DNA from 2 places in the Rhizobium sp. FG96 genome. Region 2 is predicted to be linked to the other one. Evidence: predicted binding sites of a transcription regulator. Region 2 holds the regulator's gene; the other holds the start of a gene.

Region 1 (11,817 bases), on a different contig from region 2:
GCAAATCTATAGCAGCGGGCGGCGCCGTTCGCCAGCCGTTGCCCTTGCCGCCCCCGGCTCGTTCCTCTAAGAGAACCCTTCATTCAGCAGTTTGGAAAATCTGGCCAGTAACCCTATGAACGACAAGCAGAAGAAACCGCAAAAGCTCAAGGCCCGCCTGCCGCGTGGCTTCGTTGACCGGTCGGCTGACGATATTCGCGCCGTCAACGAAATGACCGCGAAGATCCGCGAGGTCTATGAGCATTATGGTTTCGATCCTGTCGAAACGCCGCTCTTCGAATATACGGATGCGCTCGGCAAGTTCCTGCCGGACGCCGATCGTCCGAACGAAGGCGTTTTCTCGCTTCAGGACGATGACGAGCAGTGGATGAGCCTGCGCTACGACCTGACGGCGCCGCTCGCCCGTCATGTCGCCGAGAATTTCAACGATATCCAGCTGCCCTACCGCACCTATCGCGCCGGCTACGTGTTCCGCAACGAGAAGCCCGGCCCCGGCCGCTTCCGCCAGTTCATGCAGTTCGATGCCGATACGGTCGGCGCGCCGGGTGTCCAGGCCGATGCCGAAATGTGCATGATGATGGCCGATACGCTCGAAGCCCTCGGTATCAAGCGCGGCGATTACGTCATCCGCGTCAATAACCGCAAGGTTCTTGACGGCGTGCTCGAAGCGATCGGCCTCGGCGGTGACGACAAGGCCGCCCAGCGCCTCAACGTACTGCGCGCCATCGACAAGCTCGACAAGTTCGGCCCCGAGGGCGTCGCCCTGCTGCTCGGCCCCGGCCGTAAGGATGAGTCCGGCGACTTCACCAAGGGTGCCGGTCTCGACCAGAGCCAGATCGACAAGGTCCTCTTCTTCGTCGGCATCAAGGACTATGCCGAAAGCGCTGATAAGCTCGCCGAGCTGGTGGCCGGCACGTCCAAGGGCGGCGAAGGCGTCGAGGAACTGAACTTCATCGGCAGCCTTGTCACCAGCGGCGGTTACGACAGCACCCGCATCAAGATCGACCCCTCCGTCGTCCGTGGCCTCGAATATTACACCGGCCCGGTCTACGAAGCCGAGCTCCTCTTCGACGTCACCAACGAAAAGGGCGAAAAGGTCGTCTTCGGTTCGGTCGGCGGCGGTGGGCGTTATGATGGTCTCGTCTCCCGCTTCATGGGCCAGCCGGTTCCCGCAACCGGCTTCTCGATCGGCGTCTCGCGCCTGATGACGGCGCTGAAGAACCTCGGCAAGCTCGGCCAGAGCGAAGTCATCGAGCCGGTTCTCGTCACCGTCATGGACGGTGACGTCGAGGCGATGGGCCGGTACCAGCGCCTGACGCAGGAGCTGCGCGCCGCCGGTATCCGCGCCGAAATGTTCCAGGGCAACTGGAAGAAATTCGGCAGCCAGCTGAAATATGCCGACCGCCGCGGCTGCCCCGTCGCCATCATCCAGGGTGGTGACGAGCGGGCGCAGGGCGTCGTGCAGATCAAGGACCTGATCGAGGGCAAGCGCCTCTCCGGTGAGATCGAGGACAATGCCAGCTGGCGCGAAGCGCGCGTCGCGCAGGAAACCGTCCCGGAAGCCGACCTCGTCGCCAAGGTGAAGGAAATCCTGGCGGCTCAGGCGGAAGACCGGAAGCGAGCGGGCTGAGATGGCGGCGATAGACCCCCCTCTGCCCTGCCGGGCACCTCCCCCACAAGGGGGGAGATCGGCTGGGCTCTGGCCCACAATTTCCGATCTGACGTCTCCTTCGGCTCTGCGCATGCGAGGGACGCGTGCACTCGCATCCTTCGATCTCCCCCCTTGTGGGGGAGATGTCCGGCAGGACAGAGGGGGGTATTCCCCGGAGGCACCAGCGATATGCCCCTGACGAACCTACCCAACTTCGCCACCGATCTCCTCACCGAGTTCGCCACCCGCAAGACCGAGCGCATCGACACGCCCGTCATCCAGCCGGCCGAGCCCTTCCTGGATATCGCCGGCGAGGACCTCCGTCGCCGTATCTTCATGACGGAGAGCGAGACTGGCGCCAGCCTCTGCCTGCGCCCGGAATTCACCATTCCTGTCTGCCTGCGCCACATCGAGACCGCGACCGGCACGCCGAAGCGCTATTCCTATCTCGGTGAAGTCTTCCGTCAGCGCCGTGATGGCGGCAACGAGTTCTATCAGGCGGGGATTGAAGATCTCGGCGAGACCGATACGGCGAGCGCCGATGCGCGTGCCATCGGCGATGCCGTCGCCATCCTGCAGCGGTTGATCCCCGGCAAGACCTTCTCGACCGTTCTCGGCGACCAGGCGGTGTTCGAAGCCGTCGTCCAGGCGCTCGGCCTGCCGCTCGGCTGGCAGAAGCGGCTGATCCACGCCTTCGGCAACATGACGCAGATCGAGGCGCTGCTTGCCAGCCTCGTCAGCCCGCAATTCGTCACCGGTCTCGACGATGAGATCGCCAGGCTCGTGGCAGCCGGCGACGACCAGGCGCTGATCGCCCATATCGACCAGACGATGGAAGCGACCGGCTATTCCACCAATGCCAGCCGTTCGCCCGCCGATATCGCCCGCCGCCTCAAGGAGAAGCTGGTGCTCTCCGAAACCCGGCTCGATGACGACGCCTTCCGCGTGCTCGAGGAATTCCTGTCGCTGAACGTGCCGCTGGCCGATGCATCCTCGGCGCTGGCAGGCTTTGCCGATGCCGCCGGGCTGAAGATCGGCACCGCGCTCTCGCATTTCGACAGCCGCCTGGCTGCGCTCTCGAATGCCGGTCTCGATCTGTCATCGATGGATTACCGCGCCGCCTTCGGCCGCCCGCTGGATTACTATACCGGCCTCGTCTTCGAGGTCAGCGTCGAGGGCTCGTCGGCGGTTCTCGCCGGTGGCGGCCGCTTCGACAGGCTGTTGAACTTCCTCGGCGCCCGCGAACGCATCCCGGCCGTCGGCTTCTCGCTCTGGCTCGACCGCATCGAAACGGAAAGGGCAGCGGCATGACCGTTACCATCGCACTGCCATCCAAGGGCCGGATGAAGGACGATGCCTCGGCGATCTTCGAGCGCGCCGGCATGAAGATCACTGCCGTCGGCAACGACCGCTCCTATCGCGGCCGCGTCGAAGGCTGGGATGATGTCGAGGTCGCCTTCCTGTCGGCTTCGGAAATCTCCCGCGAACTCGGCAACGGCTCGATCGATTTCGGCGTCACCGGCGAGGATCTGGTGCGCGAGGGCCTGGCAGAGACCGACAAGCGCGTCGAATTCTGCGCCCGCCTCGGCTTCGGCCATGCCGATGTCGTCGTCGCCGTTCCGGAGATCTGGCTCGATGTCGATACGATGGCCGATCTCGGCGATGTCGCCGCCGATTTCCGCGCCCGCCATGGCCGCCGCCTGACCATCGCCACCAAATACTGGCGCCTGACGCAGCAGTTCTTTTCCAGCCAGCACGGCATCCAGCTCTATCGTATCGTCGAGAGCCTGGGCGCCACCGAGGGTGCGCCAGCCTCCGGCTCGGCCGATGTCATCGTCGATATCACCTCCACCGGCTCGACGCTACGGGCAAACCACCTGCGCGTCCTCAACGACGGCGTCATCCTGCGCTCGGAGGCCTGCCTCGTGCGTGCGCGCAAGGAAAGCCACGCGGCCGAGCCCGTCGTGGCGAAGATCGTTGCCGCCGTCCGCGGCGCACTCTGATCCTCTTCCGATACCGGAAACGAAAAAACCCGCCGTCGCGAGACGGCGGGTTTCTTTATGCTTGGGAGGGCTTCGGCTTAGGCAGTGAGAGCCGATACACCGCGGCGGGCGTCGATCGAGTAGGCACCGGCACCGACAGTTGCGAGCAGGATGTAGGCACCAGCCAGCGTGAAGTTCTTCATGACCATGATCTGGTTCAGGATGTTCACGAGTTCAGCACCGCTTGCATAGGGCAGGTGGAAGACGACGGCGGTGAACACACAGAAGGCAGCGAGCAGCCAGCCGACGATGCGAACCTGGAAGCCGACGAGAACGGCAAGGCCGGTCAGCAGTTCGAAGAGGCCTGCGAGATAGGTCAGAGCGGTTGCGGCCGGAAGGCCAGCACCGGCGATCATGCCGGCAGTGCCAGCCGGGTCGGTGATCTTGCCGAAGCCGGCGAGGATGAACATGAACGACAGCAGGATGCGGGCAAGCACGAGAAGAAGGCTAGAGGTATTCGACATGGACGTAATCTCCGTTTGAATGACTGTGAGATCCGCTGATCTCGTTGGCCACACTTGTCGCGCATTTTGTCGCAGCTGGAAAGATAAACGAACGGGGACGGTTCGTTCAGTATTTTGAAACGATCGTCTCTTGAAGGCGGCTTGTCTTCCCGGCGGTCGCTCTCTTATGGTCGGCCACCAACCCCCACGGAGATTTCAATGGCAGACCTTTCAAGCTTCCCGATCACCGAGCGCTGGCCGGCAAAGAACCCGGATGTCATCCAGCTCTATTCGCTGCAGACGCCGAATGGCGTGAAGATCTCGATCGCGCTGGAAGAGCTCGGTCTGCCCTATGAGCCGCATTATGTCGGCTTCGCTCAAAACGACCAGAAATCCGCGGAATTCGTCTCGCTCAATCCGAATGGCCGCATACCCTCGATCATCGATCCCAATGGTCCGGATGGCAAACCGATCGGCCTCTTCGAATCCGGCGCCATCCTGCTCTATCTCGCGGAGAAGACCGGCAAGCTGATCCCTGCCGATGCCGCCGGCCGTTACGAGACCATCCAGTGGGTCTTCTTCCAGATGGCCGGCATCGGCCCGATGTTTGGGCAGTTCGGCCATTTCTACAAGGCGGCAGCCGATAAGGTCGCCAACAACAGCTATCCGATGGAGCGCTACCGCGATGAGGCCAAGCGCCTGCTGAGCGTGCTGGAGAGCCGCCTGCAGGGCCGCCAGTGGATCATGGGCGATGAATACACCATCGCCGACATCACCACCTTCCCGTGGATCCGTGGCGCCGACATCTTCTATGGCGGCCGCGAGGTGCTGGAATACGCGAAATTCCCGGCCGTGATGGCCTGGCTGGAGCGCTGCATCGCCCGCCCGGCAAGTGCCAAGGGGCTGAACATCCCGGTCAAGCCGGTGTAAGCCAAACAGCAAAGGCCGGTCGCAGGACCGGCCTTTTTTCAATTCTGTGCCTGCGCAGTGACGATTACTGGCGGCTCGCCATCTGGTTGGCGCTGTCGAGCTTGAAGCGCGGGAAGATGAAGACGCCGACCATGCTGCCGCTGTACTTCTCTTCCAGCCCGGCAGACTCGCCCATGCAGAACAGCGGCTGGCGGAAGCCGTTCGGCATGACGATGGTCGTCGAGAAGCAGAAGGAGGAGGAAAGCGTCGCGGCCTGCTCGAAGAGCGCCAGGATATGGGCGCGATCCTTCACGTCGTAACAGCGCATCAGGCTGAGCAGCCCGCATTCCCGGCCGGCGAGACCATGGAGCATCGAGCTCCATTCGCCAAGCTGGATGACGCCGCTGGAGAAATCGCCGTTCCACGCTTCAGAGACGGAAAACTGCGCGAGCATTTCCTGGTTGTGATGGGTCAGATCAAAGGAGCCAGGCGTAAGAGGGGCTGCAACATTGGCTTTGGCGATCTTGAACAAATGGGGTTCCCCGTGTCGTGCGCAGTTCTATGCAGCGCTCGTGCGGTGTGACGAAAACATCTTCATGCGACACCGGTCATCATGTCCGGGCGTGAGCAAAATACGGCGCCGCCAATGCGGAACCCTTCTCATGCTCTTTTCAAAATTCTGGCGCGGAATGCTCTGCAGCCGGCGTCATTTGCAAAATACGGTCTTCCGCTGGCGGGCGGAAAAATATCGTCATGCACTGCAATTTGCAGCGCGGATTTATAGGCAGTTTTTGAAAGGCGGCAAATGCTTTTTCGGGGGTAATCCGCAACGCGAAGGATGCGATATATTGCATGCTTCTATAAAAGGTAGAAGAAATCAAAGTAAAAAGTTGCCCGTTTTGTGAGATGTAAACGGTTACGCTTCGCAAAAATTTCACATTGCAGCGGTGAAACCAATTTCACTGAGAGTATTTCACCTGATGACAAAAAACGCCGCTTGGTAAGTCTCGCGAAAGCTTCGGCGTCCGATTTTCGCACAAAATAGACGCTTAAACGTTTTACCAGTTCGATTCCTGTGGCCTCGAAAATTGGTAAGGCCGAATCGGTTCTCCGCAAACAAAAAGGGCGGCCCGAAGACCGCCCTTCCGTAACTGAACCGGTTGGCCCAGATGTTAGACCCGAAGGTCTTACATCATGTCCATACCGCCCATGCCGCCCATGCCGCCAGGCATGCCAGCCGGAGCGTCCTTCTTCGGCAGCTCGGCGATCATGGCTTCCGTGGTGATCAGCAGCGAAGCAACCGAAGCTGCGTTCTGCAGAGCCGTACGGACGACCTTGACCGGGTCGACGATGCCCATGGCGATCATGTCGCCATATTCGGACGTCTGGGCGTTGTAGCCGTAGTTGTCCTGATCCTTGTCGAGAACCTTGCCGACAACGATCGAAGCTTCGTCACCAGCGTTTTCTGCGATCTGGCGAACCAGAGCCTGCAGAGCGCGGCGGATGATGTTGATGCCAGCTTCCTGGTCGTCGTTCTCACCCTTGGACTTGATCTTCGTGGAAGAGCGCAGCAGAGCGATACCACCGCCCGGTACGATGCCTTCCTGAACAGCAGCGCGCGTCGCGTTCAGAGCGTCGTCGATGCGGTCCTTCTTTTCCTTGACTTCGACTTCCGTCGAACCGCCAACGCGGATAACGGCAACGCCGCCAGCGAGCTTGGCAAGACGTTCCTGCAGCTTTTCGCGGTCGTAGTCGGAAGAGGTTTCTTCGATCTGAGCCTTGATCTGGGCAACGCGGCCTTCGATGTCGGACTTGGCGCCAGCGCCGTCGACGATCGTGGTGTTTTCCTTCGAGATCGAAACCTTCTTGGTACGGCCGAGCATGTCGAGCGTAACGGATTCGAGCTTGATGCCGAGGTCTTCGGAGATGACAGTGCCGCCCGTCAGGATGGCGATGTCTTCCAGCATGGCCTTGCGGCGGTCGCCGAAGCCAGGAGCCTTGACAGCAGCGATCTTGAGGCCGCCGCGCAGCTTGTTGACGACGAGCGTAGCAAGAGCTTCGCCTTCGACGTCTTCAGCGATGATGAGGAGCGGTTTGCCGGTCTGAACGACAGCTTCGAGAACCGGGAGCATCGACTGCAGGTTCGAGAGCTTCTTCTCGTGGAGGAGAATGAAGGCGTCTTCGAGGTCAGCAACCATCTTTTCCGGGTTGGTGACGAAGTACGGGCTCAGGTAGCCGCGGTCGAACTGCATGCCTTCGACGACTTCGAGTTCGGTTTCAGCGGTCTTGGCTTCTTCGACGGTGATAACACCTTCGTTGCCGACCTTCTGCATGGCTTCAGCAATATCGAGACCGATCTGCTTTTCGCCGTTTGCGGAGATCGTGCCGACCTGGGCAACTTCTTCCGAAGTGTTGATCTTCTTGGCCTTGGCCTGGAGATCCTTGACGACTTCGGCAACAGCGAGGTCGATACCGCGCTTCAGGTCCATCGGGTTCATGCCGGCTGCAACAGCCTTGGCGCCTTCGCGAACGATAGCGCGGGCGAGAACCGTTGCCGTCGTCGTGCCGTCGCCGGCGATGTCGTTGGTCTTCGAAGCAACTTCGCGGACCATCTGGGCGCCCATGTTTTCGAACTTGTCTTCAAGTTCGATTTCCTTGGCGACCGAGACGCCGTCCTTGGTGATGCGCGGAGCGCCGAAGGACTTGTCGATAACGACGTTACGGCCCTTCGGACCGAGGGTGACCTGCACTGCGTCAGCGAGGATGTCGACGCCGCGCAGCATCTTTTCGCGCGCAGAGCGGCCGAATTTTACTTCTTTAGCTGCCATTTTGATAACTCCTGAAAAGGGGTGTCAGCGATAATCGGGACGGGATGACCGGCTGATTAGCCGATGATGCCCATGATGTCGGCTTCCTTCATGATGAGAAGGTCTTCGCCGTTGATCTTGACTTCGGTGCCCGACCACTTGCCGAACAGAACGCGGTCGCCAGCCTTGACGTCGAGAGCGACGACCTTGCCGGACTCGTCACGAGCGCCGGAACCGACAGCGACGATTTCGCCTTCCTGCGGCTTTTCCTTAGCGGTGTCCGGGATGATGATGCCACCCTTGGTCTTTTCTTCGGACTCAACGCGGCGAACGACGACGCGGTCGTGAAGGGGGCGGAAATTGGTGCTTGCCATTGTCTAATCCCTCGATCAAATGACATTCGCGGACCGGGGTGGCCCACATGGATGAGTGTTAGCACTCTCCAGTGAGGAGTGCTAGACGCCGTGCATTTAGGGATGGCTCCAGAAAGAGTCAAGGAAAGCCTTCGCGGATTTTTGCGACGAATTTGTGGAGAGGGCCGGAATTTCAGAGAGGGTAGGGGATTTGTCTGACGTGGTTGCCGAACCCATGCCGCGGCCCGCCTTTTCCGAGGCATTTGCCATCTGGGCCCGCATCGGCTGCCTCAGCTTCGGCGGCCCCGCCGGCCAGATCGCCCTGATGCACAAGACGGTTGTCGAGGAGAAGCGCTGGATCTCCGAAGACCGTTTCCTGCACGCCCTGAATTACTGCATGCTGCTGCCAGGCCCGGAGGCCCAGCAGCTCGCCACCTATATCGGCTGGCTGATGCATGGCGTGCGCGGCGGCATCGCTGCCGGCCTGCTCTTCATCATGCCGGGCTTCCTCGTCATCCTCGTCCTCTCCGGCCTTTACGCCTATTTCCAGAACGCCGAATGGCTGCTGGCGCTGTTCTTCGGCCTCAAGGCTGCCGTGCTCGCTGTTGTCATCGAGGCGCTGATGCGGGTTGCCGCCCGGGCGCTGAAATCGCGCTTTCATTATTATGTGGCGGCCGCCTCTTTCGTGGCACTCTTCCTGCTCAATCTGCCGTTCCCGCTCGTGGTCCTCGCCGCAGGCATCGCCGGCTTCGTCGTCGAGCGGCGCAGGCGAAAGGCGGAGGGTGTGGCGCCTGTCGAGGCTCCGGCGTCGGCGGCGGTGCTGTCGGGATTGACCAGCCGCCATATCGCCAGGCCGTTCCTGATCCTCGCCTTCTGGGTCCTCGTCTGGCAGTTCCCGCTGCTTATCGTTCGCGGATTGCATGCGCCATCCGATCTCATCGCCGAGGCGCTGAGCGGCGAGACCAACGTCTTTGCCGCCGTTTTCGTTTTCTTCTCGAAGATGGCCGTCGTCACCTTCGGCGGCGCCTATGCCGTTCTCTCCTATGTCGCGCAGATAGCGGTCGAGCATTATGCCTGGCTGCGCCCCGGCGAGATGCTGGACGGCCTTGCCCTTGCCGAAACGACGCCGGGGCCGCTGGTCCTCGTCCTCTGTTTCGTCGGCTTCATGGCCGGGTTCCGCAATGCGTTCGGCATCGATCCGCTGTTCGGCGGCGTGATCGGCGCCAGCCTCGCGGCATGGGCCACCTTCGTGCCGAGTTTCGTCTGGATCTTCGCCGGTGCACCCTTCGTCGAAAAGCTCCGCCAAAACAAGATCTTGTCGGCAGCACTCTCGGCGATCACCGCCGCCGTTGTCGGCGTCATCCTCAATCTGGCGCTCTGGTTCGGTCTTCACGTGCTCTTTGCCGATGTCGGCAATATCGCGCTGTTGTCGCGCGCCACCGGCCTTCCGCTCGTCAGCCTCGCCTGGCCGGTCTGGAGCACGCTGAACATCGCCGCTGCTCTGATTTTCGTTGCCGCCTGCGTCATGCTCTTCCGCTTCAAGCTCGGCATGGTCAGCATCCTCGGCTTTGCCGCCGTGGCCGGTCTCGCCGTGCGCGGCGTCGAGCTGCTTCTCTAGCGGCGCGCTCCTGTTTTTGCACCGCGAGACCGAAAAAACCTTGCCATCCCGCCGGGCCTTTGCAATGTCACGCCTGACTGAAAAGCAAACGGGATATCGGAATGGCCAAGCGCATCGGAAGTTTTGCGGAAATCACCAGCCAGTATGACGCGGTGTTCTGCGATGTCTGGGGCGTGCTCCACAACGGCGTCGATCCCTTTCCGAAGGCCGCCGCCGCATTGGAAGCCGCTCGCGGCGAGGGGCTGACGGTCGTCCTCATCACCAATTCCCCGCGCATCGCCCCGCTGGTCGTCGATCAGCTGCGCCATATCGGCATTCAGGACGGCGCCTATGATCGCATCATCACCTCCGGTGACGTCACCCGCGGCCTGATCGCCGAAGGCCCGAAGAAGGTCTTCCTGCTCGGCCCCGAGCGCGACATCGCCATCATCGAAGGCCTCGGCGTCGAGCGCGTCGATGCCAAGCAAGCAGAGTCCGTCGTCTGCACCGGCTTCTTCGATGACGAGAAGGAAGTGCCGGAAGATTATACGGAGATGCTCAAGGAATTTCAGTCGCGCGACGTGCCGATGATCTGCGCCAATCCGGATCTGGTAGTCGAGCGCGGCCACAAGATGATCCCCTGCGCCGGTGCCATGGCCGCCTATTACAACCAGCTCGGCGGCGCGACACGCATTGCCGGCAAGCCGCATACGCCGATCTATGACGCCGTGCTCGAGACCGCGAAGGAGCTGCGTGGCGATTTCCCGAAGAGCCGCATCCTCGCGATCGGCGACGGAATGCCGACTGATGTGCGCGGCGCTCTCGATTACGGCCTCGACCTTCTCTATATCAGCGGCGGTATCCACGCGAAGGAATACACGCTGAACGGCGAGACGGATGAAGCCATCCTGCACGCCTATCTCGAGCGTGAGAAGGCCGCGCCGAAGTGGTGGATGCCACGCCTCGCATAAGAAGAAGCCCTGCCGATGACCGTCTTTTACCGCAATGAAACCCGCGAACCGCTGCCATCCCATCTGAGAGGCGGCGTCATTGCCATCGGCAATTTCGACGGCGTCCATCGCGGCCATCAGTCGGTGCTGACGCGGGCGCTGGAGATCGCCAGGGCACGCGGCGTCCCGGCGCTGGTGCTCACCTTCGAGCCGCATCCGCGCACGGTCTTCCGGCCGGATACCCCGGTTTTCCGCATCACGCCGGCACCTTTGAAGGCCCGTATCCTCGAAGCCCTCGGCTTCGGCGCCGTCATCGAATATCCCTTTGACCGCGAATTCTCGCAGCGCTCGCCTGACGATTTCATCCACGGCATTCTCAAGGATTGGCTCGGCGCCTCCGAGGTTGTGACCGGTGTCGATTTCCATTTCGGCAAAGGCCGCGAAGGCGGACCTGCCTTCCTGATGGATGCCGGCCAGAAATACGGCTTCGGCGTCACCCTGATCGATGCCTTCCGTGACGAGAATGCCGATGTCGTCTCGTCGAGCCGCATCCGCGCGCTGCTGAAGGATGGCGATGTCAGCGAGGCTGCTGCCCTGCTCGGCTATCATTATACGGTCGAGGCCGAGATCATCGGCGGCGAAAAGCTCGGCCGCCAGCTCGGCTTCCCGACAGCCAACATGCAGCTGCCGCCCGAGGCCGAACTCGCCTCCGGCATCTATGCGGTCCGCTTCCGGCTGCAGAACGGCACGCTTCACGATGCGGTCGCCAGCTACGGCCGCCGCCCGACGGTCACCGAAAACGGTGCGCCGCTCTTGGAAACCTACGTCTTCGATTTCAGCGGCGATCTCTACGGCCAGATCTGTTCGGTCTCCTTCTTCGGATACCTCCGGCCGGAACTGAAATTCGACGGCCTCGACCCGCTCGTCGCCCAGATCAAGCGCGACGAGGAAGAGGCGAGGGCACTGCTCTCAGGCGTCCAGCCACTCGGCGAACTCGACCGGCTGATCTGCTTTATCTGAACCTTTGCCGTGTAGCCCCGTGCGCCGCACTTCCCTTCTCCCCTC
Region 2 (11,817 bases):
ATCGGCTACGGGATGATGCCCGTTCCGCTGATGATGCAGTCCGTCCACATCCTCGGCGTCATGGGGATCACCGCCCTCTCCGTCTTCGTCTTTGCCGCCCCTGCCCTTCTCGGCACGCGTCAGGGCGCGAAGATCGGCGTAATGCTCGCCACCTTGCTCTTTGCGGCGCATGTCGGCTACGGCGGTTACGTTCTCTATTACCTGCCGAAACCTGAGGCTGCGCCTGCCGACAAGCAGCCGGTCGTGCGCCTGGTACAGCCGATGATCGACCAGGCCGCCAAGCTCGACAGTGACGCCGACCGCTCGGCAATCTTCGAGAAACATCTCAAGCTCTCTGCGGAAGCGCCGAAGGATGGCGGCAAGAAGCCCGATATCATCGTTTGGCCGGAAACCTCTATCCCCTTCATTCTAACGGATAATCAGGACGCGCTGACGCGGATTGCCGATACGCTCGACGATAACCAGATCCTGATCGCCGGCGCCGTTCGCGTCGAGGAAACCGGCCCCGGTAACGCACCGCGCTATTACAACTCGATCTACGTCATCGATGGCCGCGGGCAGATCATTGCAGCATCCGACAAGATTCATCTCGTTCCCTTCGGCGAATATGTGCCGTTCGAGAATTTCCTCGATGATTTCGGCATCCAGAACGTCGTCGAAATGCCGGGCGGCTTCACCGCCGCCGCGAGCCGCGAGATGCTCAATCTCCCGAGCGGCCTCTCGCTCTACCCGCTGATCTGCTACGAGATCATTTTCCCCGGAGAGATGGCCGGCATCAATCAGGCCAACGCTATTCTCAACATTACTAACGATGCTTGGTTTGGATCTACGCCTGGACCTTATCAGCACTTTCAGCAGGCCAGAATCCGCGCAGTTGAGACAGGATTACCGCTGATTCGCGACGCCAACAGCGGCATTTCAGCGCTGGTGAATTCACGCGGAGAGATTATTAGTGGACTCAGCCTCAATGAGAGCGGTTTCATAGATGCAACCCTTGAGGGCTTTAAGGCCGATTCAACAGCAGGCTATCCACATCAAACCTACTTTTGGTTGACTGAAACGTTGCTGTTTATGATTGCGCTGATTTCTCGCATGGGTTTTATTTTCAAGCAGAATTGACCGAAAACCCCTAAAATTGCATAGTAGTTCAGATCGGCGTTGTTAACGTATGCTTGAGGGTGGGTTAACGCCTCATGCAACGTGGCGTTACGGATGGGTTCAGGGAATGCCGGTTTCACTCGTTGAAATATCTTTTGTTAGGGCACGACCATGATTGAGAACAAGAAGAAGCCGAACCCGATCGACATCCATGTTGGCAGTCGCATTCGTCTTCGCCGCACTATGCTTGGCATGAGCCAGGAAAAACTTGGCGAAAGCCTTGGCATTACATTCCAGCAGATTCAGAAGTACGAGAAGGGCACGAACCGCGTCGGCGCCAGCCGTCTGCAGAACATCTCGAGCATCCTGAACGTCCCGGTTTCCTTCTTCTTCGAAGACGCACCCGGCGAGCACGCCGGCGCAATGAGCGGCATGGCTGAGGCCTCCAGCTCCAACTACGTCGTCGACTTCCTCTCCTCCTCCGAAGGCCTGCAGCTGAACCGCGCCTTCGTGAAGATTTCCGACCCGAAGGTACGCCGCAAGGTCGTCGAGCTCGTCAAGGCGCTGGCCGCCGAAGCCGACTCCGACTAAGCGCTCCCAACAGCGCCCAATGACAGAAGGCGGTCGAAAGGCCGCCTTTTTCGCGTTTTTAAGGCAAAATTTGTCATTTAGCCGTAGATATAAAGATATATTTATGTCCTTCTGCGCTTGTTTTTCGAGCGTGAACTGAGTACCAATTCGTCGAACTTTATTCTTTGAGGGGAATCCCGGAATGCGCGCTAATTACCTCTTCACCAGTGAGTCTGTTGCCGAAGGTCACCCGGACAAGGTGTGTGACCGTATCTCGGACGAGATCGTGGACCTGGTCTACCGCGAAGCGGCAAAGACCGGCGTAAACCCCTGGGGCGTGCGCATTGCCTGCGAAACGCTGGCCACTACGAACCGCGTCGTGATCGCTGGTGAAGTACGCCTGCCGCCGAGCCTGATGAAGAAGGACAAGGACGGCAAGGACGTCATCAACCCGTCGAAGTTCAAGGCTGCTGCACGCCGCGCCATCAAGGACATCGGCTACGAGCAGGACGGCTTCCACTGGAAGAAGGCGAAGATCGACGTTCTCCTGCACTCGCAGTCCGCAGACATCGCCCAGGGCGTCGACAACGCTGCCGACCAGCAGGGCGACGAAGGTGCTGGCGACCAGGGCATCATGTTCGGCTACGCCTGCAAGGAAACGCCGGATCTCATGCCGGCGCCGATCTACTACTCGCACAAGATCCTGCAGCTGCTCGCCACCGCCCGCAAGAAGGGCGACGGCGACGTTGCCAAGCTCGGCCCTGATGCCAAGAGCCAGGTGACCGTTCGCTACGTCGACGGCAAGCCGGCAGAAGTGACCTCGATCGTTCTTTCGACCCAGCATCTCGACGAGAAGTGGGATTCGAAGAAGGTTCGCGCCGTCGTCGAGCCCTATATCCGCGAGGCTCTCGGCGACCTGCCGATCGCCAGCGATTGCAAGTGGTACATCAACCCGACCGGCAAGTTCGTCATCGGCGGTCCGGATGGTGACGCTGGCCTGACCGGCCGCAAAATCATCGTCGACACCTACGGCGGCGCAGCTCCGCATGGCGGCGGCGCATTCTCGGGCAAGGACACGACCAAGGTCGACCGTTCGGCTGCTTACGCTGCCCGCTACCTCGCCAAGAACGTCGTTGCCGCCGGTCTCGCCGACCGCTGCACGATCCAACTGTCCTACGCCATCGGCGTTGCACAGCCGCTGTCGATCTATGTCGACCTGCACCAGACCGGCAAGGGCGTGACCGAAGATCAGGTCGAAGCCGCGATCCGCAAGAACATGGACCTGTCGCCGACGGGCATCCGCCGCCACCTCGACCTCAACAAGCCGATCTACGCAAAGACCTCGGCTTACGGTCATTTCGGCCGCAAGGCCGGCCGTGACGGCTCGTTCTCCTGGGAGCGCACCGACCTCGTGAAGGGCCTCAAGGAAGCCATCAAGCTCAAGGCCGCAGCATGACGGATATGGAACGCCGCGGCCGCGCGACCGAAGCCTTCTTCGGTCGCCGCAAGGGAAAGGCTCTACGCGGACAGCAAGCGGAAAAGCTGAGTACTCTGCTCCCGGCATTCCTCATCGATATTTCAGCGGCTCCCCCCGAGCCGCTGAAAGGCCTTTGGCCGGTTCCGGTCGAAAAGTTGCGGCTGGAGATCGGCTTCGGTGGCGGCGAGCATTTGATCCACCGCGCCCAGGAACTGCCCTCCACCGGCTTTATCGGCGTCGAGCCCTTCATCAATTCCATGCAGAAGCTGCTTGCCAGCGTCGAGGACAAGGGCGCCAGAAACGTCCGCGTCTATAACGACGATGCGACGCAGCTGCTCGACTGGCTGCCGGATGGCTGCCTCGACCAGATCGACCTGCTCTATCCCGATCCCTGGCCCAAGCGGAAGCACTGGAAGCGCCGCTTCGTCTCGCAGACGAACCTCAAGCGTTTCCATCGCGTGCTGAAGCCGGGCGGACTGTTCTGCTTCGCTTCAGATATCGATACCTATGTGAACTGGACGCTGCTGAAATGCCGCAACCACGGCGGCTTCGACTGGCTGGCGAGCAATGCTGCGGATTGGCTGACGCCCTACGAGGGCTGGCCGAGCACACGCTACGAGGCCAAGGCACGGCGCGAAGGCCGTTCGTCCGCCTATCTGACTTTCAAGAAGATCTAAGCCAACAGGCAAGTGACATAAGCCCGCACGTTTAGTGCAGGCTTACCGTCTTGAGCTCGTCTTCAGCGGCCTTGAAGAAGGTGCTGGAGCGGTTGTCCGTGAGCAGGATCGGCGTGCCGTCAGCGCCGAAAAGGGCCCAGAGGTCGACGCCAGGGTCGATATCGGGCGCTTCGGGGAAGCACTTCGATACTTCTTCAGTACGCATTTTGCGGATATAGGCGACCTCGCCGTTGCCGATACCGGCAAGTTCGGACTTGGTCAGGTGAGAATTCGCTTCTTTCATCAACATTCCTGTACCTCCAAGAGAAGGGACCAACGGCGCAATCGAACCGTTGTCCTACTGTGAGACCGAAATGTTAATTTTCTTGACCATGCGTGCGGGCTCCGGGCGAATTAGATCGACGGAGAGAAGACCGTTCTTGAGGCCGGCGCCGAGAACCTGCATGCCATCGGCAAGCACGAAAGTGCGCTGGAACTGACGCGCGGCGATACCGCGATAAAGATATTCGCGCTCGCCCTGCTCGACCTGCCGGCCGCGGATGAGAAGCTGGTTTTCCTCGGTGGTGACATCGAGCTCATCCTCGCCGAAACCGGCGACGGCAAGGGTAATCCGCAGGCGCTCCGGCTGACCGTGATCGGCGGCAATACGCTCGATATTGTAGGGAGGATAACCGTCGCTCGCCTTGGAAATCCGCTCAAGCGTCTTTTCCATGGCATCGAAGCCCAGGAGCAGCGGGCTGGCGAAGGGAGTGATACGGCTCATGTTTTCAAGTCCTTGATGCAAGCGACCTTTCCGGACCTAAGCTAGCATCCGGGTCTTGCTAATATGGGAATTGGCGCGCGGTCGCGCAAGGTTTTGCGGCCGCCGGGCAAGGACCCGAAATTTTTAGGGTAAACGCCGGCTTCGTCCTTGCTTGACAAAGCGCATGCAGGCTCGCATCAAATCGTCACCCGCAAGGGCTGCGCCGATTTGCGACGCAATCATAAACAAATGGTGCCTGCCAAAACGACGTGCACCTGAGGAGGGACCGACGTATATGGCAAACCCCAGAAAGATCATCATCGATACCGATCCCGGCCAGGACGATGCCGCAGCGATCATGCTCGCCTTCGGCAGCCCGGAAGAGCTGGAAGTGCTCGGTATCACCACGGTCGCCGGCAACGTGCCGCTGTCCTATACCAGCCGCAACGCGCGCATCATCTGCGAGCTCTGCAAGCGCACCGACATCAAGGTCTTTGCCGGCGCCGACAAACCGATCGCCCGCAAGCTGGTCACCGCCGAGCACGTGCATGGCAAGACCGGCCTCGACGGCCCGACGCTGGCCGAGCCGACCATGCCGCTGCAGCCGCAGCATTCCGTCGACTTCATCATCGAGACGCTACGCCGCGAGCCTGAAGGCAGCGTGACGCTCTGCACGCTCGGGCCGCTGACCAACATCGGCCTCGCCTTCCAGAAGGCGCCAGATATCGTCGCGCGCGTCCGCGAACTGGTGATGATGGGCGGCGGCTTCTTCGAGGGCGGCAACATCACGCCGGCCGCCGAATTCAACATCTATGTCGACCCTGAAGCAGCCGACATCGTCTTCCGTTCGGGTGTGCCGATCGTGATGATGCCGCTCGACGTGACCCATCAGCTGCTGACCCGCAAGGACCGCGTCAAGCGCATGGCCGACCTCGGCACGGCGCCCGCCCAGGCAATGGTCGAGATGCTGGAATTCTTCGAGCGCTTCGACATCGAGAAATACGGTTCCGACGGCGGCCCGCTACACGATCCGACGGTTGTCGCCTATCTCCTGAAGCCGGAGCTATTCAAGGGCCGCGAGTGCAATGTCGAGATCGAGGTGAAGTCGGAGCTGACGGTTGGCATGACCGTCGTCGACTGGTGGCATGTGACCGACCGCAAGCGCAATGCAAAGGTGATGCGCTTCGTCGATGCCGACGGTTTCTTCGATCTTCTGATCGAGCGCTTCGCCCGCATCTGAGCGGCGGCAGACTGGAAAAGAAAAGGGCCGCTTCTCAGCGGCCCTTTTTCATTATGCGTCCTTCTGATCCAGATAGGAATTGGCAGCTTCCGCCTCGGGCTTCGGGCCGCCCTTGGCGACACCGACCATGGCCGGGCGCAGAACGCGCTCGCCGATCGTGAAGCCTGCCTGCACCACCTGGACGACGGTGTTGTTCGGGACTTCCGTGTTCGGAATTTCGAACATCGCCTGATGGAAATTCGGGTCGAACTTCTGGCCGACGGGATCGAGCTGGCGAACGCCATGGCGCTCGAGCGTCGAGAGCATGGAGCGCTCGGTCATCTCGACGCCTTCAATCAGCGTCGTCAGGCCGGCTTCGCCCGCAGCCTTGGCTTCGGCCGGGATCGAGTCCAGTGCGCGGCGCAGGTTGTCGGATACAGCCAGCATGTCGCGCGCGAAGGAGGCGACCGAGTAGGACTTGGCATCCTTCACGTCACGCTCGGTGCGGCGGCGCAGGTTGTCCATCTCCGCGGCGAGACGCAGGTAGCGGTCGCGCAGCTCGGCATTTTCGGCCTTCACGAGTTCCATCGGATCCGGCTGGGACGATGCCTCAGCGGCCGCTTCATTCTCGACGTTTGCGGCTGCGTCCGCAGCAGCGTCGGCCGCGGCAGCCTCAGGTCCGTTTTTCGTCGTTTCGTCAGTCATGACGGTCTCCGGGTAAAGGGTTCTTTCGGGATGCGCCCGATATCGAGCTTTGACCGCAAAAAATCAAGTCTGCGTGACAAAGAAGCGGAAAATCGGGCTTTTCAGAGGGCGCCACCGCGCGAAAGGCGGGAAATCAGCTGCGCGGTGTAATCGACCATCGGCACGATGCGCGAATAATTGAGCCGCGTCGGGCCGATGACGCCGACCGCGCCGACAATCCGGTCGTCGTCATCGCGGTAGGGAGCGACGATCAGCGAGGAGCCGGAAAGCGAGAAGAGCTTGTTTTCCGAGCCGATGAAGATGCGCACGCCCGGCCCGCTCTCAGCGAGGTTCAGGAGCTCGATAAGGCTGTCTTTCTTCTCGAGATCGTCGAAAAGCATGCGCAGGCGATCGAGATCGTCGGCACCGGCGAGCCCTTCCAGCAGGTTTGCGCGGCCACGGATGATGAGCTGCGCCGGCTTGCCCTCGTCAGGGCTGCCGGACCAGACGGCAATGCCGCGCTCGACAAGGTCCTGCGAGAGAGTGTCGAGTTCATGGCGAACATCGATCTTCAGCTTGTCGAGTTGCTTGCGCAGTTCCGGCAGCGTCTGGCCGGTCATGTGGGCATTGAGGAAGTTCGCAGCTTCCGTCAGCTGCGAGGACGTGACGCCCGCCGGCAACTCGATGATGCGGTTTTCGACCTGATCATGCTCGCCAACCAGCACCGCCAGAGCCTTTGTCGGCTCGAGGCGGATGAACTCGACATGCTTGAGGATGGGATCGCTCTTGGCGGTAATGACAAGCCCTGCGCCGCGCGAAATGCCCGAGAGCATCCGGCTCGCCTCGTTCATCATCGATTCCACCGGGTTGTCGCGGCTTTCGGCGCGCACCTGGCGATCGATGCTGGCGCGGTCCTCGGCAGAGAGATCACCGACCTGCATGAAGGCGTCGACGAAAAACCGCAGGCCCACCTGGGTCGGCAGGCGCCCGGCGCTGACATGCGGCGAATAGATCAGGCCGAGCTCTTCGAGATCGCTCATGACATTGCGGACGGAAGCCGGGGAAAGCGACATCGGCAGGATGCGCGACAGATTGCGCGAGCCGAGCGGCTCGCCATTCTCGAGATAGCCCTCGACGATCCTGCGGAAGATTTCCTTGGAACGCTCATCCAGCGCAGCAATGGCATCCGAAACCGGCGACGACCTGAAGGCCATGAATCCTAAAACACCCACGCTGATGAAACTCCGGAAAATATAGTCAATCTCGCGGGCGTGGCAAAAGGGAATTTGCAAATGGCCGCAGCCAATCGTAGAAGCGGGGCAGCATCAGAAACACGCATGACTACGCCCTGCCGCCGCCGCGGCCACGAGGCCTCATGCAGCAGGAGACAGAGAATGCGGCCGTCAGGCAGAAAAACCGACCAGATGCGCAAGGTCAGCTTCGAGCGCAACTTTTCCAAGCACGCCGAGGGCTCCTGTCTGGTGAAGTTTGGCGACACGCATGTGCTCTGCACCGCGAGCCTGGAAGAAAAGACGCCGCCGTGGCTGCGCAATACCGGCAAGGGCTGGGTCACCGCCGAATACGGCATGCTGCCGCGCGCCACCGGCGAGCGCATGAAGCGTGAGGCGGCTGCCGGCAAGCAGGGCGGACGCACGCAGGAAATCCAGCGCCTGATCGGCCGCTCGCTGCGCGCCGTCGTCGATCTCGCCGCACTCGGCGAACGTCAGATCACCATCGACTGCGATGTCATCCAGGCGGATGGCGGCACGCGCACGGCCTCGATCACCGGCGGCTGGATCGCGCTTTATGACTGCCTAAAGTGGATGGAAAGCCGCAACATGATCAAGGTTGACCGCGTCCTCAAGGACCATGTCGCCGCGATCTCCTGCGGTATCTTCGCAAACCAGCCGGTCATCGATCTCGATTACCTGGAAGATTCCTCGGCCGAGACCGACGCCAACTTCGTCATGACTGGCGCCGGCGGCATCGTCGAGATCCAGGGAACGGCTGAAGGCACGCCCTTCTCCGAAGCCGAATTCGCGTCGCTGATGGGCCTTGCCAAGAACGGTATCGCCGAACTCGTGGACCTGCAGAAGCAGGCGATCGCCGGGTGAACGACATGCTGGAAGGCATGCTGGAAACGGCGCTCTACGCAAAGGATCTCGATAAAGCCGAGGCTTTCTATGAAGGCGTTCTCGGCCTTGCCAAGATCACGCGTGCGGCGAATCGGCATGTCTTCTTTCGCTGCGGCCCGGGCGTGCTGCTGATCTTCAATCCGGACGAGACGGTAAAGCCACCGGCAGCCGATTCCCTGCAGGTTCCGCCGCATGGTACCGAGGGAGCCGGGCATGCCTGCTTTCGGGTCTCGGCTACGAATATCGACGCCATGGCTGCCAAGCTGCAGGCCGCCGGCATCGCCATCGAATCCGAAGTTCACTGGCCGAATGGCGGCCGCTCGATCTACTTCCGCGACCCTGCCGGCAACAGCCTAGAATGCGCCGAAGCCCGGATCTGGGGCATCGAATAGGAAAACAGAATGCGCAAACTCGATACCAAAACGATCGTTGTCGCCAGCCATAATGCCGGCAAGATCCGCGAAATCCAGGACCTGATCGGTCCCCTGGGCTTCACCGCCAAGTCGGCTGCCGAGCTCAATTTCATCGAACCGGATGAAACCGGCACGACCTTCGAAGAGAACGCCAGGATCAAGGCGCTTGCCTCCGCGCAGGCTGCCAATCTGCCGGCGCTGTCTGACGATTCCGGTCTGGTGGTCGATGCGCTCGGTGGCGATCCCGGCGTCTACACGGCCAACTGGGCCGAGACCGCCGATGGCACGCGCGACTTTGCGATGGCGATGGAGAAAGTCGAGAAGGCTCTCGAAAAGGCTGGAGCCGCCAAACCCGAGCAGCGCACGGCCCGGTTCGTCAGTGTTCTCTGCCTGGCCTGGCCCGATGGTCATACGGAGCTCTTCCGCGGCGAAGTGGAAGGCACGGTCGTCTGGCCGCCGCGCGGCACGCAGGGTTTCGGCTATGACCCGGTATTCCAGCCGCAGGGCTACGAAACCACCTTCGGCGAAATGAGCGCCGAACAGAAACACGGCTGGAAGCCCGGCGACGAGCAGGCGCTGTCGCATCGTGCGCGCGCCTTCAAAGTCTTTGTCGAAACCTGCCTGGAAGCGTAAGATCCGCCAGTGGATGATTTGAACAACCTGACTTCGCTGCGTGATGCCAAGCTTCTGCCGGATACGGGGGAGCCCGGTTTCGGCGTCTATGTGCACTGGCCCTTCTGCGCCGCGAAATGCCCCTATTGTGACTTCAACAGCCATGTCCGGCACCAGCCTGTCGATCAGGAGCGCTATGTTGCGGCCTTCCTGAAGGAGATGGCGACGATCCGGCAGTTGAGCGGACCGAAGACCGTCACCAGCGTCTTCCTCGGCGGCGGCACGCCGTCGCTGATGAAGCCTGAGACCGTCGATGCGATCTTGAACGGCATTGCCAAGGAATGGCACGTGCCTGCCGGCATCGAAATCACCATGGAGGCCAATCCTTCCAGCGTCGAGGCCGAGCGCTTCCGCGGCTACCGGGTGGCCGGCGTCAATCGCGTCTCGCTCGGCGTCCAGGCGCTGAACGATCGCGATCTGAAATTCCTTGGCCGCCTGCACGACGTTGCGGATGCGCTGAAGGCGATCAAGCTTGCCCGCGACATCTTTCCGCGCATGTCCTTCGATCTGATCTACGCCCGTCCCGACCAGACCGTGGACGAGTGGGAACGCGAGCTCAAGCAGGCCATCTCCTATGCCGTCGATCACCTATCGCTCTACCAGTTGACGATCGAGGAAGGCACGCCCTTCTTCGGCCTGCACAAGGCCGGCAAACTGATCGTTCCGGATGGTGACCAGTCTGCGGCCCTCTACGAGGCGACGCAGGAGATTACGGCGCGCGAAGGCATGCCTGCCTACGAAGTTTCGAACCATGCCCGTCCGGGCGCCGAGAGCCGTCATAACCTGACCTACTGGCGCTATGGCGACTATGCAGGCATCGGCCCCGGCGCCCATGGCCGTCTCAGCCGCGGCCCGGAGAAAATCGCGACGGCGACCGAGCGCAAGCCGGAAGCCTGGCTTGAGATGGTCGAGCGCGACGGGCACGGTATTCTCGACGAGGAACGGCTCGGCTACGAGGAGCAGTCGGACGAATTGCTGCTGATGGGCCTGAGGCTCAAGGAAGGCGTCGATCTCGCCCGCTGGCAGCAGCTTTCCGGCCGCGATCCCGATCCGGCGCGCGAAGAGTTCTTACTGGAACACGGCTTCATCGAGCGGATCGGCAATTCGAGGCTGCGCTGCACGCCTGCAGGCATGCTGATCCTTGATTCCGTCGTTGCCGATCTCGCCTGCTGAGCTTCAGACCGCCCGCTTCCGCCCGATCGACATCAGCCGCCCATCGATAGCCGCAAGGCCGATGGCGATCATTGCCATGCCGATCAGATGCTTGGTCTGCAGCTGTTCGCCGAGCACCAGCGCGCCGAGCAGGATGGCGCTGACCGGGATCAGGAAGGTGACGAGCATCAGATTGGTCGCGCCTGCCGTTGCCAGAATGCGAAAGAACAGCACGTAGGCGACCGCCGTCGACAGGATGGCGAGACCGGCGAGAGCGAGCCAGGTTTCCATGCCGGGCATGGGAAGCGTCCAGGGCTGGTCGGCGATCAGCGCAATCGGAATCATCAGAATGGTTGACGCCGTGACCTGGCCTGCCGCCGGCAACAGCGGCGGCATACCCATGGCGCGGAAGCGGCGGCCCCAGATCCCGGCGAAGGAATAGGAAATCGCCGCTCCCAGCACCGCAAGCTGCGCCAGCACATTCGAGCCGAGATCGTGCAGGGCATCGAAGCCGATCATATAGGCGACACCAGCAAAGCCGACGACGACGCCGATCAGCCTGTTGGCGGTCATCTTCTCATCCGCGGTCAGCAGATGGGCAACGACGACCGCGAAAAGCGGGGTCGTGGCATTGAGGATCGAGGCGAGGCCGCTGGCGATATGCGTCTGGCCCCAGACGATCAGGCAGAACGGGATCATGTTGTTCAGGACGCCCATGCCGAAGAAGGCAACCCAGCTCTTGCCGTCGCGCGGCATGGCATGGCCCATCACCCGAACGATCAGATTGAGCGCGACGGCTGCAAGCAGCACGCGGCCGGTGACGATCGTGAAGGGCGGCAGCGCCTTGACCAGGATGCCGTTGAACAGGAAGGAGCCGCCCCACAGCAGCGACAGCACCAGCATCATGCCCCATTCGGCCAAATCCATCTGCTTCTGCATCGTCATCCTCCGTTCGATCCTGTCTGCATAGGATACCAC

The links. The regulator HrcA, encoded in region 2, represses chaperone genes, less so after heat shock. The targets are predictions, from matches to a motif close to GTTAGCACTCNCNNNNNGNGAGTGCTAAC.
Region 1: the regulator HrcA is predicted to act here: its motif matches at 8,284-8,312, upstream of groES (co-chaperone GroES).

What each region holds. Positions count from the first base shown of each region.
Region 1 covers NZ_JBMDIL010000001.1:583,759-595,575, reverse strand. Annotated here, with positions in the region: gene hisS (histidine--tRNA ligase) at 116-1,630, shown strand; gene ACODR6_RS03030 (ATP phosphoribosyltransferase regulatory subunit) at 1,841-2,962, shown strand; gene hisG (ATP phosphoribosyltransferase) at 2,959-3,654, shown strand; gene ACODR6_RS03020 (DoxX family protein) at 3,732-4,157, opposite strand; gene ACODR6_RS03015 (glutathione binding-like protein) at 4,356-5,066, shown strand; gene ACODR6_RS03010 (hypothetical protein) at 5,131-5,577, opposite strand; gene ACODR6_RS03005 (hypothetical protein) at 5,708-5,950, shown strand; gene groL (chaperonin GroEL) at 6,233-7,873, opposite strand; gene groES (co-chaperone GroES) at 7,930-8,226, opposite strand; gene chrA (chromate efflux transporter) at 8,441-9,823, shown strand; gene ACODR6_RS02985 (TIGR01459 family HAD-type hydrolase) at 9,925-10,773, shown strand; gene ACODR6_RS02980 (bifunctional riboflavin kinase/FAD synthetase) at 10,789-11,772, shown strand.
Region 2 covers NZ_JBMDIL010000006.1:252,586-264,402, reverse strand. Annotated here, with positions in the region: gene lnt (apolipoprotein N-acyltransferase) at 1-1,119, shown strand, start outside; gene ACODR6_RS14365 (helix-turn-helix domain-containing protein) at 1,270-1,689, shown strand; gene metK (methionine adenosyltransferase) at 1,871-3,124, shown strand; gene trmB (tRNA (guanosine(46)-N7)-methyltransferase TrmB) at 3,121-3,822, shown strand; gene ACODR6_RS14350 (BQ00720 family protein) at 3,854-4,111, opposite strand; gene ACODR6_RS14345 (Hsp20 family protein) at 4,160-4,585, opposite strand; gene ACODR6_RS14340 (nucleoside hydrolase) at 4,860-5,804, shown strand; gene grpE (nucleotide exchange factor GrpE) at 5,856-6,488, opposite strand; gene hrcA (heat-inducible transcriptional repressor HrcA) at 6,590-7,681, opposite strand; gene rph (ribonuclease PH) at 7,862-8,581, shown strand; gene ACODR6_RS14320 (VOC family protein) at 8,578-8,994, shown strand; gene rdgB (RdgB/HAM1 family non-canonical purine NTP pyrophosphatase) at 9,004-9,648, shown strand; gene hemW (radical SAM family heme chaperone HemW) at 9,658-10,860, shown strand; gene ACODR6_RS14305 (DMT family transporter) at 10,864-11,784, opposite strand.